3 regions of the Paenibacillus sp. FSL R7-0302 genome follow, and region 1 is predicted to be linked to each of the others. Evidence: a T-box and tRNA genes for the amino acid it is inferred to sense, from the RefSeq annotation. Region 1 holds a T-box; the other regions hold tRNA genes.
What was found. The T-box of region 1 lies ahead of MKY96_RS00520 (glutamine--tRNA ligase/YqeY domain fusion protein). A T-box ahead of a tRNA ligase gene usually reads a tRNA of that ligase, here a tRNA-Gln.
Positions count from the first base shown of each region.

Region 1 (4,366 bases):
GTATCCCGCAGGAGCTGCTCTATATGGATGAAGGCAAGATTTATGAATGTGAGGTCTCGCTGAAATATCCTGAGCAGTCCGCTGCCATGGGGCCGTCCGAGGTGCTCCGTGATCTGGTGCCGGAATACCATTACAAGCGTGCAGCGGGCTATGAGGACCCCTCGTATCCTTATCACGAAGTGATCTCGTTCTATCTGGACAAGCTGGAGGATTCACATGTACTGTTCCCGGAGGCAGCCCTGTCCTGTATGGAGCGTCTGGGTGCACTCTCCCGGGGAAGCTTCCTGCTGCTCACTGCCGATAAGGGAGACCACCGGCTGGAGAACTGGGAGTTCGCCGAGCCGCCGAAGCTGATTCATCACGGAAGCATCTCGCTTACGGCGAATTATCATGCGCTGGTGCATTATTTTGAGCGGAAGGGCGCACAATCCCAGTTCACGCAGCATCATTATAAGAATCTCAATGTGGGCTGCATTATGATGCTGGAGGAGCCGATGCTGCATCCGCATACCCGGCTGGCCTACCGGCGGTTTGTCGAGCGGTTCGGGCCGGATGATTTCTTCAGCCTGAAGGTGTGGATCGACAAGAATTACGACATCATCGGCATGCAGCAGATCCTGGCCTTCTGGCGGCTGGGGGGCTATGACGCGGAGCTGTTCATTCAGAGTGCCGAGCGGATCTCTGCGCTGCTGCCGGATGCCAGCGACGAGGAGCTGCTGGACCTTCAGCGGGGGATCGACCGGATGTGGCGGGGCTTCTACCCGATGCCGCAAAAGTATGATCTGGCGCTGGACTGCGGCCTGCTGCTGTTCGAGATGGAGCAGTACGGGGAATCCCGCCGCTTCCTGGAGCATTCGCTCCAGTCCAGTGAGGAGGAGCCGGTAATTACCGTGCTGTACTGCCTGGCGATTTGCAGCTACGAGCAGGAGGATGATGCGGCGGCGCTGGATTATACGCGCAGATCCCTGCTGATCGAGCCGGAGCATGAGGAAGCACTGGAGCTGCTGGCTGCACTGAGCCAGCCCCCGGCAGAGGCTTAGGCTGCTGCTCCCGGCAGTCCGGTGCAGCCCTTTACACCCGTTGTGAGTTTTGTTATTCTGTATCCAATAACGCAAACGCGATGACGAGAAGAGTACATTCAGGTTCTTCCCTCACAGAGAGCTCCGGCTGGTGTGAAGGAGCAGGGAAGACTGGATGGAAACAAGCCTCTGAGCGGCTTACCGGAACCAGGCAGCAGCCGGGGATGGTACGACAGGAGCTCCTGTTACAGAGCTAGAGTATAAGCCCTGCCGGACGGCAGCGCCGTACTTGATGAGATTAATATGGTGACATATTAATGAACCTGGGGTGGTACCGCGAGAATTTCGTCCCCAAGACTTAGGGTCTTGGAGGTGAGGTTCTTTTTTTGTTGTATCCAGATAAGGCGGCGTACCACCCATGAACAGGAGGAAAGTGAATGACTGACGATACTGTTACTACGAATGACCCGGCTCTGCCGGAGAATTATATGGAGAGGCTGATTAGAGAAGATGTGGAGACGGGAGTCTTCAGCCGGGAGATTTGCACCCGGTTTCCGCCGGAGCCCAATGGCTATCTGCATATCGGGAGTGCTTTTGCCATCCACACGAATGTGGGAATCGCCCGTAAATATGGCGGACGCTTCCACCTGCGCTTCGATGATACTAACCCGCTCAAAGAGGATATGGAATATGTGCAGGCGATCATCCGTGACCTTGAATGGCTGGGCTGCAGTCCAGGAGAGCACATCTACTACGGCTCTGATTACTCGGAGGAGATCTACCGCAGGGCAGAGACGCTTATTCTGAAGGGGAAAGCCTATGTCTGTGATCTGACGGCAGCGGAGGTAACAGCTTACCGGGGGACCTTAACCGAGCCGGGGAAGGACAGTCCTTACCGCAGCCGAACGCCGGAGGAGAATCTGCGGCTGTTCCGGGAGATGCGTGTGGGGAGCTATCCGAATGGCGCTAAAGTGCTGCGGGCCAAGATCGACATGGCCTCGCCGAACATGAATTTGCGTGATCCGGTGCTGTACCGGATCATTCACGCAGTGCATTACCGCACCGGCAATGCCTGGTGCATCTACCCGATGTATGATTTCGCCCATCCGATTCAGGATGCGCTGGAAGGGGTGACGCATTCGCTCTGCTCGATCGAGTTCAAGGATCACCGGCCGCTGTACGAATGGGTGCTGAACGAGCTGGGCACCCCGGAACCGCCGAGACAGAGGGAATTCGGCCGGGTGAACCTGACCGGAGTGGTTACAAGCAAGCGGCATCTCCGGGCACTGGTAGCCGGAGGCTTCGTGGACGGCTGGGATGATCCGCGGCTGCCCACGCTTAGCGGGCTGCGCAGACGGGGATTTACGCCGGGGAGCATCAGGGATTTCGTAGAGGAGATTGGGATGGTGCGCAATACGGCAATGGTAGACTTTTCGCTGCTGGAGCATTGTCTGAGGCAGGATATTAAGGCCAAGGTGCCGGCTGTCATGGCTGTGCTGGACCCGCTGAAGGTCGTGCTTACTAACTATGCAGCCGGAGCCTCAGAGCTGCTTCCCGTCAACAACAACCCGGAGAACCCAGAGCTGGGTTCAAGAGAGGTGCCGTTCTCCGGCACACTCTATATCGAGCGGGCCGATTTCATGGAGGTGTCTGTGAAGGGCTTCCGCAGACTGGTTCCGGGCGGCGAGGTGCGGCTTAAGGGCGGTTATATTATCCGCTGCAATGAAGTCATGAAGGATGCGGAGACGGGAGACATCCTCGAACTGCGCTGCACCTACGACCCGGATACCCGCAGCGGCGGCCCTCTAAGCGGCCGGAAGGTGAAGGGGACTGTGCAATGGGTCTCGGCTGCTCATGCGCTGAAGAGTGACGTATACCTGTATGAGCAGCTGCTGACGGATAATAACGGGCCGAAGGAGGATGGAGAGAGCTGGGAGGAATACATCAATCCGAATTCGATAACTCTGCTTAAGGATTGCCTGCTGGAGCCGCTTTCGGGTAACCCTCAGCCCGGGGACACCTACCAGTTCCTGCGTCACGGCTATTTCTGCATTGACAGCAGGCTTAGCACAGCTCAGAAGCTGGTGTTCAATAGAATCGTTCCGCTCAAGGACACCTGGAAGGGCAACGCAGGACACGTAAGCAGCAGCGAATAAGTTAGTGGGTGAATCTAGAATCTGGCGGGTTGTGCAGGCTATGCCAGGCTAACTTCTTAAAAAGTTTAGAATGTTACACAAGCAGCGGTGCTCCTGTTACTGGAGGATCGCTGATTTGCGTATGCGTCTGCCAGGCTAATGTTTGACAAGTGGGAGAAATATCGGTTGGGAGTAAAGCGTTGGCTGCACTTTGTACATTAGATTTCATTATAATCGACCAAAAAGCAGCTTCTATTGTAGTTTATACAGCAGATTATTGGGAAAATGGCCTTTTAAAACAAAAAACCGAAAATCAAATGTATGAAATACAACAGAGTGAGTTTTATCGCAAATTATTGTGTAATCTACTGCACAAAGTACAATCACCCCCGGCAGAGGAGTCAACTCGATAATGGGAGCGGGTAATAACATAAGGGTATGAGCCTCACTTTATCGCGTGACTTTACATAATATGGGTGGAGGATTAGGAGTGCAGGCATTACATGAAAACCCAATGAAAATACATTTACATTTCTCATTTTGAGGATTATAATAAAACCAGATCAAATGTTGCACCAGGGAAACTTTCGTGTGTATAGACAACTTTTTCCGGGCAAGAGGAGGACAGAACATGATGGAGCAAAATACCGCAGTAGAATCATCCCCTATACTAAAAGCTCATACCAACAAACATTCGGCGCAATCGGTGCTTAACGGAGATGTCAAGGGACTGAAGAGGCTTCTTCCTTTTCTGGGCCCGGCTTTTATAGCTTCCGTAGCTTATCTGGACCCCGGCAATTTCGCCACCAATATAACCGCAGGCTCGAAATACGGGTATCTGCTGCTCTGGGTCATCTTCGCCTCGAATCTGATGGCCGTACTGATTCAATCGTTATCCGCCAAGCTTGGCATTGCGACTGGCAAGAATCTGCCGGAGGTCGCGCGGGAGAAATTCCCGAAGGGCGTGTCGATTTTCCTCTGGATTCAGAGTGAAATCGTCATTATCGCCACCGATCTCGCTGAATTCATCGGCGCGGCGCTCGGACTCTATCTGTTGTTCGGGATACCGATGCTCCCGGCTGCACTGATTACCGCTGTAGGGTCATTCGCCATTCTGGAGCTTCAGCGGCGCGGGTACCGTACCCTGGAGGCCGGAATCGCGGGAATGGTGATGATCGTGGTGCTGGCTTTTGCATTCCAGGTCATTATGGC
Region 1 is NZ_JBBOWB010000001.1:100,878-105,243, forward strand. It holds gene MKY96_RS00515 (tetratricopeptide repeat protein) at 1-1,040, shown strand, start outside; T-box leader at 1,112-1,375, shown strand; gene MKY96_RS00520 (glutamine--tRNA ligase/YqeY domain fusion protein) at 1,457-3,175, shown strand; gene MKY96_RS00525 (Nramp family divalent metal transporter) at 3,789-4,366, shown strand, end outside.

Region 2 (4,366 bases), 5.6 Mb from region 1:
CCTGATCGTATCTAGGTTCTAACCTAGTGCCCTTAGCGGGTACGGGGACCGTGTCAGGCGGGCAGTTTGACTGGGGCGGTCGCCTCCTAAAGAGTAACGGAGGCGTTCAAAGGTTCCCTCAGAATGGTTGGAAATCATTCGCAGAGTGCAAAGGCATAAGGGAGCTTGACTGCGAGACCTACAAGTCGAGCAGGGACGAAAGTCGGACTTAGTGATCCGGTGGTACCGCATGGAAGGGCCATCGCTCAACGGATAAAAGCTACCCTGGGGATAACAGGCTTATCTCCCCCAAGAGTCCACATCGACGGGGAGGTTTGGCACCTCGATGTCGGCTCATCGCATCCTGGGGCTGAAGTAGGTCCCAAGGGTTGGGCTGTTCGCCCATTAAAGCGGTACGCGAGCTGGGTTCAGAACGTCGTGAGACAGTTCGGTCCCTATCTGTCGTGGGCGCAGGAAATTTGAGAGGAGCTGTCCTTAGTACGAGAGGACCGGGATGGACGTACCGCTGGTGCATCAGTTGTTCCGCCAGGAGCATGGCTGAGTAGCTACGTACGGACGGGATAAGCGCTGAAAGCATCTAAGCGTGAAGCCCCCCTCAAGATGAGATTTCCCAATTAGTAAGACCCCTTGAAGACGACGAGGTAGATAGGTTGGAGGTGGAAGTGCAGCAATGCATGGAGCTGACCAATACTAATCGGTCGAGGGCTTATCCAAAAAAATAATTCGCAGATTCGTTTCGGATTCAGTTTTCAGGAATCAAATTCCTGAAGCATTTACGCTGTAAATGCCCGTTTGGTGGCGATAGCGGAGGGGTTCCACACGTACCCATCCCGAACACGACTGTTAAGCCCTCCAGCGCCGATGGTACTTGGACCGAAGGGTCCTGGGAGAGTAGGACGCCGCCAAGCGGACCATCCACACACATTGTGGTATTTTTTTTGTCCTAATTGCTTGCATATTCCCTGATAGCTCAGTTGGTAGAGCACTCGACTGTTAATCGAGTTGTCACAGGTTCGAGTCCTGTTCGGGGAGCCATATGGAGAGGTGTCCGAGTTTGGCCGAAGGAGCACGATTGGAAATCGTGTAGGCGCCACAAGCGTCTCGAGGGTTCGAATCCCTCTCTCTCCGTAGTGTTACCTCCCTGATTAGGGATGAGAATCCTCAATGGTTCGTTGGAGCATAAGCTTCGATAGCACTACATCGCAATCTCGTAACGAAGTGAAGAGTATCCCTCTCTCTCCGTAGCGTTACCTCCCTGAAAAGGGGATGGAAATAACTGTATAGCATGGCTCGTTGGTCAAGGGGTTAAGACACCTCCCTTTCACGGAGGTAACATGGGTTCGAATCCCATACGAGTCACCAATTTCTTCTTTGAATGATGGGAAGAGAGAGTCATATATGGAGGCTTAGCTCAGCTGGGAGAGCATCTGCCTTACAAGCAGAGGGTCGGGGGTTCGAACCCCTCAGCCTCCACCATCTATCTTAACCGAATAGATTTTGTACAATGACGCGGGGTGGAGCAGCCCGGTAGCTCGTCGGGCTCATAACCCGAAGGCCGCAGGTTCAAATCCTGCCCCCGCAATTGTTCCCCACAAAGTGAAGAGATGCTCTGTAGCATATTCCGAATACTTTCCGGGGGGGCCATAATGTTAAACTTGGAACCGTGGTGTAGTTGGCCTAACATGCCTGCCTGTCACGCAGGAGATCGCGGGTTCGAATCCCGTCGGTTCCGCCATTTTAATGGCGTAAGGGATGAGAAATCCCTGGGTTCGTTGAAGCATAGGCATCGTAAGGAATACTTCGCAATCTCGTAACGGAGTGAAGAGTATCCCGTCGGTTCCGCCATTTTAATGGCGTAAGGGATGAGAAATCCCTGGATTGAGCATCCTATATCTCGAAGTATAGAGTATCCATCCGATTCCGTAGTATTTTGCTAATTATAATATTGGGGATTAGCCAAGCGGTAAGGCAACGGACTTTGACTCCGTCATTCATAGGTTCGATTCCTATATCCCCAGCCATCTATTTTCGATTGTTTCTCTTATGAGAGCCATTAGCTCAGTTGGTAGAGCACCTGACTTTTAATCAGGGTGTCGAAGGTTCGAGTCCTTCATGGCTCACCATTTTCTTGTAACGTGTGCGCGTGTGGCGGAATGGCAGACGCACCAGACTTAGGATCTGGCGTTTCACGACGTGGGGGTTCAAGTCCCTTCACGCGCACCATGTTTTTGCGGACGTGGCTCAGCGGTAGAGCATCGCCTTGCCAAGGCGAGGGTCGCGGGTTCGATTCCCGTCGTCCGCTCCATATAGATTTTGCGCCCTTAGCTCAGCTGGATAGAGCGTTTGACTACGAATCAAAAGGCCGGGAGTTCGAATCTCTCAGGGCGCGCCATTTATACTTTATTGAATTAACAAAGTGTCCCCAGATTCGAACGAGTTCGTTGGAGCATCCGCTTCGATAGCACAACTTCGCAATCGGATGCGTAGCATCCGTATCTCTCAGGGTGCGCCATTTATACTTCAATGCTTCAACTTTTGTATTAACGGGATGTAGCTCAGCTTGGTAGAGCACCTGGTTTGGGACCAGGGGGTCGCATGTTCAAATCGTGTCATCCCGATATTTCATTTCACCTATGCGGGTGTAGTTCAATGGTAGAACTTCAGCCTTCCAAGCTGATAGCGTGGGTTCGATTCCCATCACCCGCTTATATCTGTATCACGTGAGTCCGTCAGCCCTATGGGGAAGGCGGACTTTTTTTGCTATTTAGCAAATGTAAGCGAAAAACGAACACAATGTGATGCAGGGAAGGCGAATGGCCGAATGTAATCGAAAAAATCGAACACAATTGGACTGGGCGCGCTGCGTAGGCCGTGTGTTTATCGCAGTGCCAGACGTATTTTCACAGGAAAACCGAATACAATGGGTGCCACTGCGAGGAGGGAAGGGCCCCATGCATCACCGGCAGTAACATTTTAAGAGAAATCCTGCCAAAAGTGCAACAATACTGCCCCAAAGAAGCGGTCAATGCTGAAATCCTGCATGAAATGCAACAAATTCAGCGCTAACTTGCTCTAAACATCAAAATTTGTGCAAATCATGCAACATTGTACTTCAACCCGTAAAAGGTATAGAGAAATCCTGCCAAAAGTGCAACATTACCATTACTGCTCCTTAAAAGCGGCCAGTGAGAGAGGCATTAGCATCGTTCACCCGCAGGATGATTTTGTTGCTATTTAGGGAATGTATGCGAAAACTGAACACAAGGTGATGCAGGGAAGGCGAATGGCCGAATGTAATCGAAAAACCGAACACAATTGGACCAGGCGCGCCACGTAGGCCGTGCGTTTATCGCAGTGCCAGAAGTATTTTCACAGAAAAACCTAACACATAGAACTCAGAGTATCTGTGAGCCAGAGCGCTAAGGGCTGCAGCTGTCAAATGGCCGTCAGAAGGCAGGTAGATGGAGAAAAGTGAGCTTCGTGTAAGAGTGGTATAGAGGCACCAGTATTATTCATCCGCTAGGGTGATTTCGTTGTAAGGGCCGGGATGTTGCAATAGTATGGGAGGGCGTTATGTTTCTATAGAACTGATATAGTATAACTATTGGACTATTGGATCATAGGCAACACTTACTTGGAAGCTGAGGAGCATTTGTTATGACAGACAAAGTAATACGGATTTTCAGAATCATTAACGCCATTCAGTCGAACCCGGGGATTACCGCAGCAGACTTGGCCTTTAGGTGTGAGGTGAATATTAGAACGATCTATAGGGATCTTGAGGTGATCAGCCACTTTGCACCGGTTACGAATGAGGGAAGAGGCACGGGCTACCGGTTCATGGGCAAATTCTTTTTATATCCGCTGGATTTCTCGGAGCAGGAGTCGCTGGCGTTCTCTTTGCTGCCTTCGGTGCTGAATCCGGATAGAATTCCGCCGGGTTTTCATTCTGCTTATGACAAGGTGATGGGTACCCATCTTAAGGAGAAATCACGGCAGAACGGCCTCCTGGAGAATATCGCGGATATTATCCAGATGGGCACACCGGCCTACCGCAAGGAGAGCCGGAACTTCCTGCAGCCGCTCATTGGAGCGATTCTGGAGCAGCGCAGCATCCGGACGGTATACCACTCGCAGTCACGCAACGCCACTACAGCGCGGAAGATTGATCCTTATTATCTGATCCCGCGGGATCAGCGTTTTTATCTGATTGGCTATTGCCATCTGAAGGGGGCGATTCGTACGTTCCGGATCAGCCGGTTTGAGCAGGTCGAGATGACGGCTTCCGCTTTTGATAAGGGAAATTTCAATATTAAGCAGTATCTGAAAAATACCTGGTCGATCAACCGGGGCACCCGGAATGTCA
Region 2 is NZ_JBBOWB010000001.1:5,683,216-5,687,581, reverse strand. It holds rRNA gene MKY96_RS24580 (23S ribosomal RNA) at 1-714, shown strand, start outside; rRNA gene rrf (5S ribosomal RNA) at 792-908, shown strand; tRNA gene MKY96_RS24570 (tRNA-Asn) at 960-1,035, shown strand; tRNA gene MKY96_RS24565 (tRNA-Ser) at 1,039-1,128, shown strand; tRNA gene MKY96_RS24560 (tRNA-Glu) at 1,288-1,362, shown strand; tRNA gene MKY96_RS24555 (tRNA-Val) at 1,401-1,476, shown strand; tRNA gene MKY96_RS24550 (tRNA-Met) at 1,509-1,582, shown strand; tRNA gene MKY96_RS24545 (tRNA-Asp) at 1,658-1,735, shown strand; tRNA gene MKY96_RS24540 (tRNA-Gln) at 1,947-2,021, shown strand; tRNA gene MKY96_RS24535 (tRNA-Lys) at 2,048-2,123, shown strand; tRNA gene MKY96_RS24530 (tRNA-Leu) at 2,140-2,223, shown strand; tRNA gene MKY96_RS24525 (tRNA-Gly) at 2,231-2,305, shown strand; tRNA gene MKY96_RS24520 (tRNA-Arg) at 2,316-2,392, shown strand; tRNA gene MKY96_RS24515 (tRNA-Pro) at 2,545-2,618, shown strand; tRNA gene MKY96_RS24510 (tRNA-Gly) at 2,636-2,706, shown strand; gene MKY96_RS24505 (helix-turn-helix transcriptional regulator) at 3,658-4,366, shown strand, end outside.
Region 2: it has a tRNA-Gln gene. The T-box ahead of MKY96_RS00520 (glutamine--tRNA ligase/YqeY domain fusion protein) is inferred to sense a tRNA for this amino acid. The anticodon was not compared.

Region 3 (4,366 bases), 200 kb from region 1:
AGCTTCTCTTTGCCGCGAATCGATGAGATCAGCGGTTGCATTCCGCGGTTCCGTTTCCGGGAACGCTGCTTGAATCTCAGCTACCGTACGCTCTACGTCATCATTGTTGCGGCCATTTATGAGAACATGAACACCTTCCCTGGCAAGTTCACAGGCGATCGCTTTTCCTATGCCTTTAGTTGATCCCGTTACTAAAGCTGCCTTGTTCTTTAATCCCATATCCATCTGTCTGCACTCCTTGTGTCTAAGATAGGGATCATATTACATCGTTTCGTCTACTCGGTAACTAGCATAGAGCGCCAATTATCTTGCGTGACGCGCCAATTGGCAGGAGTCTCCCCTGTCCATGCGCGAAAAGCGCGATAAAACGAATTTTGGTCCTCGTAGCCGATGAGAAAAGCGACCTCTTTGATCTCCAATGCAGGGTCTGCCAAGTAAGCAACGGCCATCTCCCGCCTCGTTTTCGCCAGCAGCTGCTTGAAGCTCCCGCCTTCTTCCGTCAGCCTGCGCTGCAAGGTACGCTCGCTCATCCCCAACTCGGAGGCTACGGAGTGGATATCGATTTTCCCTTGAGTCAGGCACCGTGAGAGAATCCACTGCACCTTAGCGCTCGTCGTGAGCTGGCTCTGTCGCTCTTCCAGCGTACGATCCAAGGAGGGGGTCAGAATCTCAAGAAGTTCCTCATTGTACGACGTGAAGGGGCGATCCAGATCTTCGCGATTAAGCGTTAGCTGATTGCGCTCCGTCCCCGTCCGTACTCGACAGCCGAAGTAACCTTCAAGGGCTTGAACGTCGCCCATATAGTTAATGAATTCTACGGAATGTGCCTTAAGGAAACGGCCGGTTCCCCGGCGTCCGAGCTCAAGCAGGTAGGCGAGCGTAATGCCGACAAGCACCGGCGGTCCGGATAGCTCGGCATGCTGCCATTCCAATTCAATCGAATATAGCTCGCCTTCTTCCTGAATCCTCAAGTTTTCCGGGGGGCACAATTGCTTATAACGCGCCATTCGGTTTAGCGCGTCCCGGTAATTGCGAGCGTGAAAGGTCGCCAAAGCAGCCGGCGGATATTGAGTTGTCTTGTATGCGGCCGCAAGCTTGACGATTCCCGTAGCGATGTCTCCGACTAGTTCGGAATAGGCTTGCCAGATCGAATAATATTGGGCGGTCGTGACTACCGGTTCGGTGATGATGGTTAGCGGCAGGCATGCCTTGCGTGCTACATCAATAGGTTCTACCCCTATTCCCTTCAGGCTGGTCCAGAAACCGGGCGCGATCTTAATACGGTCTGCGAAAGGTGCATTCATGGCTGTCGACCTCCAAGAACTAATTTCAATTGCAATGATCCATCAATCGTAGATCATTGATTCTTCTGATTATAGCCGATCGAAATAATAAGATCGGTGCAATAAATATAAAAAAGCTCATTAGAATTATTCTCTAATGAGCTGTCTGTTATTAATATGATACCGGCGAGAGGACTCGAACCTCCACGGTTTCCCACTCGATTTTGAGTCGAGCGCGTCTGCCATTCCGCCACGCCGGCGTACTACATATATAATTCCAAAAAAATAATGGAGGTGCCACCCAGATTTGAACTGGGGATAAAGCTTTTGCAGAGCTTTGCCTTACCACTTGGCTATGGCACCACATGAAATGGAGCGGACGACGGGAATCGAACCCGCGACCCTCGCCTTGGCAAGGCGATGCTCTACCGCTGAGCCACGTCCGCATATAATGGCTGGGGATATAGGAATCGAACCTATGAATGACGGAGTCAAAGTCCGTTGCCTTACCGCTTGGCTAATCCCCAACATCTTATTAAATAAAAATGGGGCGACTGATGGGTCTCGAACCCACGAATGCCGGAACCACAATCCGGTGCGTTAACCCCTTCGCCACAGTCGCCATATGAAGCTTTTAAGTTGTATTGCTATGTAATTCTTATAAAAGAAATGGGGCGACCGATGGGTCTCGAACCCACGAATGCCGGAACCACAATCCGGTGCGTTAACCCCTTCGCCACGGTCGCCATATGATTCTTTTATATGAAATTACTTGGCAGGGGCAGCAGGAATTGAACCCACACCAACGGTTTTGGAGACCGTTGTTCTACCTTTAAACTATGCCCCTAAAAAATGGTGGAGGCTGATGGATTCGAACCACCGAACACGTACGTGAGCAGATTTACAGTCTGATGCGTTTGGCCACTTCGCTAAGCCTCCACGGTATGGTGCCGGCGAGAGGACTTGAACCCCCAACCTACTGATTACAAGTCAGTTGCTCTACCAATTGAGCTACACCGGCATATTAAGTTGTGTATGGTGGCGCGGGAGGGAATCGAACCCCCGACACAAGGATTTTCAGTCCTTTGCTCTACCGACTGAGCTACCGAGCCATAAAAGTAATTTTGTAAAGATGGCGGAACCGACGGGATTCGAACCCGCGATCTCCTGCGTGACAGGCAGGCATGTTAGGCCAACTACACCACGGTTCCAAATTAAAAGTACTTATGGGGTCCCCGGAAAGTATTCGGAATATGCTACAGAGCACATCTTCACTTTGTGGGGATTAATTGCGGGGGCAGGATTTGAACCTGCGGCCTTCGGGTTATGAGCCCGACGAGCTACCGGGCTGCTCCACCCCGCGTCATTGTACAAAATCTATTCGGTTAAGATAGATGGTGGAGGCTGAGGGGTTCGAACCCCCGACCCTCTGCTTGTAAGGCAGATGCTCTCCCAGCTGAGCTAAGCCTCCATATATCAGTTCCAAAAAAATGGTGACTCGTATGGGATTCGAACCCATGTTACCTCCGTGAAAGGGAGGTGTCTTAACCCCTTGACCAACGAGCCATGCTATACAGTTATTTCCTTTCCCTTTCCAGGGAGGTAACGCTACGGAGAGAGAGGGATTCGAACCCTCGAGACGCTTGTGGCGCCTACACGATTTCCAATCGTGCTCCTTCGGCCAAACTCGGACACCTCTCCATATGGCTCCCCGAACAGGACTCGAACCTGTGACAACTCGATTAACAGTCGAGTGCTCTACCAACTGAGCTATCAGGGAATATACATATCAAGCTTGATCGCCTGAAAACTGAATCCGAAACGAATTTGTGTGTTAGTGTGTTTGGATAAGCCCTCGACCGATTAGTATTGGTCAGCTCCATGCATTGCTGCACTTCCACCTCCAACCTATCTACCTCGTCGTCTTCAAGGGGTCTTACATACTGGGAAATCTCATCTTGAGGGGGGCTTCACGCTTAGATGCTTTCAGCGCTTATCCCGTCCGTACGTAGCTACTCAGCCATGCTCCTGGCGGAACAACTGATGCACCAGCGGTACGTCCATCCCGGTCCTCTCGTACTAAGGACAGCTCCTCTCAAATTTCCTGCGCCCACGACAGATAGGGACCGAACTGTCTCACGACGTTCTGAACCCAGCTCGCGTACCGCTTTAATGGGCGAACAGCCCAACCCTTGGGACCTACTTCAGCCCCAGGATGCGATGAGCCGACATCGAGGTGCCAAACCTCCCCGTCGATGTGGACTCTTGGGGGAGATAAGCCTGTTATCCCCAGGGTAGCTTTTATCCGTTGAGCGATGGCCCTTCCATGCGGTACCACCGGATCACTAAGTCCGACTTTCGTCCCTGCTCGACTTGTAGGTCTCGCAGTCAAGCTCCCTTATGCCTTTGCACTCTGCGAATGATTTCCAACCATTCTGAGGGAACCTTTGAACGCCTCCGTTACTCTTTAGGAGGCGACCGCCCCAGTCAAACTGCCCGCCTGACACGGTCCCCGTACCCGCTAAGGGCACTAGGTTAGAACCTAGATACGATCAGGGTGGTATCCCAACGGCGCCTCCGCAGAAGCTTGCGCTCCTGCCTCACCGGCTCCCACCTATCCTGTACAGATCGTACCCAAATTCAATATCAAGCTGCAGTAAAGCTCCATGGGGTCTTTCCGTCTTGTCGCGGGTAACCTGCATCTTCACAGGTATTAAAATTTCACCGGATCTCTCGTTGAGACAGCGCCCAAGTCGTTACGCCATTCGTGCGGGTCAGAATTTACCTGACAAGGAATTTCGCTACCTTAGGACCGTTATAGTTACGGCCGCCGTTTACTGGGGCTTCGGTTCACAGCTTCGGGTTACCCCTAACCGCTCCCCTTAACCTTCCAGCACCGGGCAGGCGTCAGCCCGTATACTTCGCCTTGCGGCTTCGCACAGACCTGTGTTTTTGCTAAACAGTCGCTTGGGCCTTTTCACTGCGGCCCCCTCGGGCTATTCACCCTACCGAGGCACCCCTTCTCCCGAAGTTACGGGGTCATTTTGCCGAGTTCCTTAACGAGAGTTCTTCCGCGCGCCTTA
Region 3 is NZ_JBBOWB010000001.1:298,104-302,469, reverse strand. It holds gene MKY96_RS01365 (SDR family NAD(P)-dependent oxidoreductase) at 1-225, opposite strand, end outside; gene MKY96_RS01360 (helix-turn-helix transcriptional regulator) at 276-1,304, opposite strand; tRNA gene MKY96_RS01355 (tRNA-Leu) at 1,465-1,543, opposite strand; tRNA gene MKY96_RS01350 (tRNA-Cys) at 1,573-1,646, opposite strand; tRNA gene MKY96_RS01345 (tRNA-Gly) at 1,655-1,729, opposite strand; tRNA gene MKY96_RS01340 (tRNA-Gln) at 1,736-1,810, opposite strand; tRNA gene MKY96_RS01335 (tRNA-His) at 1,830-1,905, opposite strand; tRNA gene MKY96_RS01330 (tRNA-His) at 1,954-2,029, opposite strand; tRNA gene MKY96_RS01325 (tRNA-Trp) at 2,057-2,130, opposite strand; tRNA gene MKY96_RS01320 (tRNA-Tyr) at 2,137-2,222, opposite strand; tRNA gene MKY96_RS01315 (tRNA-Thr) at 2,229-2,304, opposite strand; tRNA gene MKY96_RS01310 (tRNA-Phe) at 2,320-2,395, opposite strand; tRNA gene MKY96_RS01305 (tRNA-Asp) at 2,417-2,494, opposite strand; tRNA gene MKY96_RS01300 (tRNA-Met) at 2,573-2,646, opposite strand; tRNA gene MKY96_RS01295 (tRNA-Val) at 2,679-2,754, opposite strand; tRNA gene MKY96_RS01290 (tRNA-Glu) at 2,775-2,849, opposite strand; tRNA gene MKY96_RS01285 (tRNA-Ser) at 2,895-2,984, opposite strand; tRNA gene MKY96_RS01280 (tRNA-Asn) at 2,988-3,063, opposite strand; rRNA gene MKY96_RS01275 (23S ribosomal RNA) at 3,127-4,366, opposite strand, start outside.
Region 3: it has a tRNA-Gln gene. The T-box ahead of MKY96_RS00520 (glutamine--tRNA ligase/YqeY domain fusion protein) is inferred to sense a tRNA for this amino acid. The anticodon was not compared.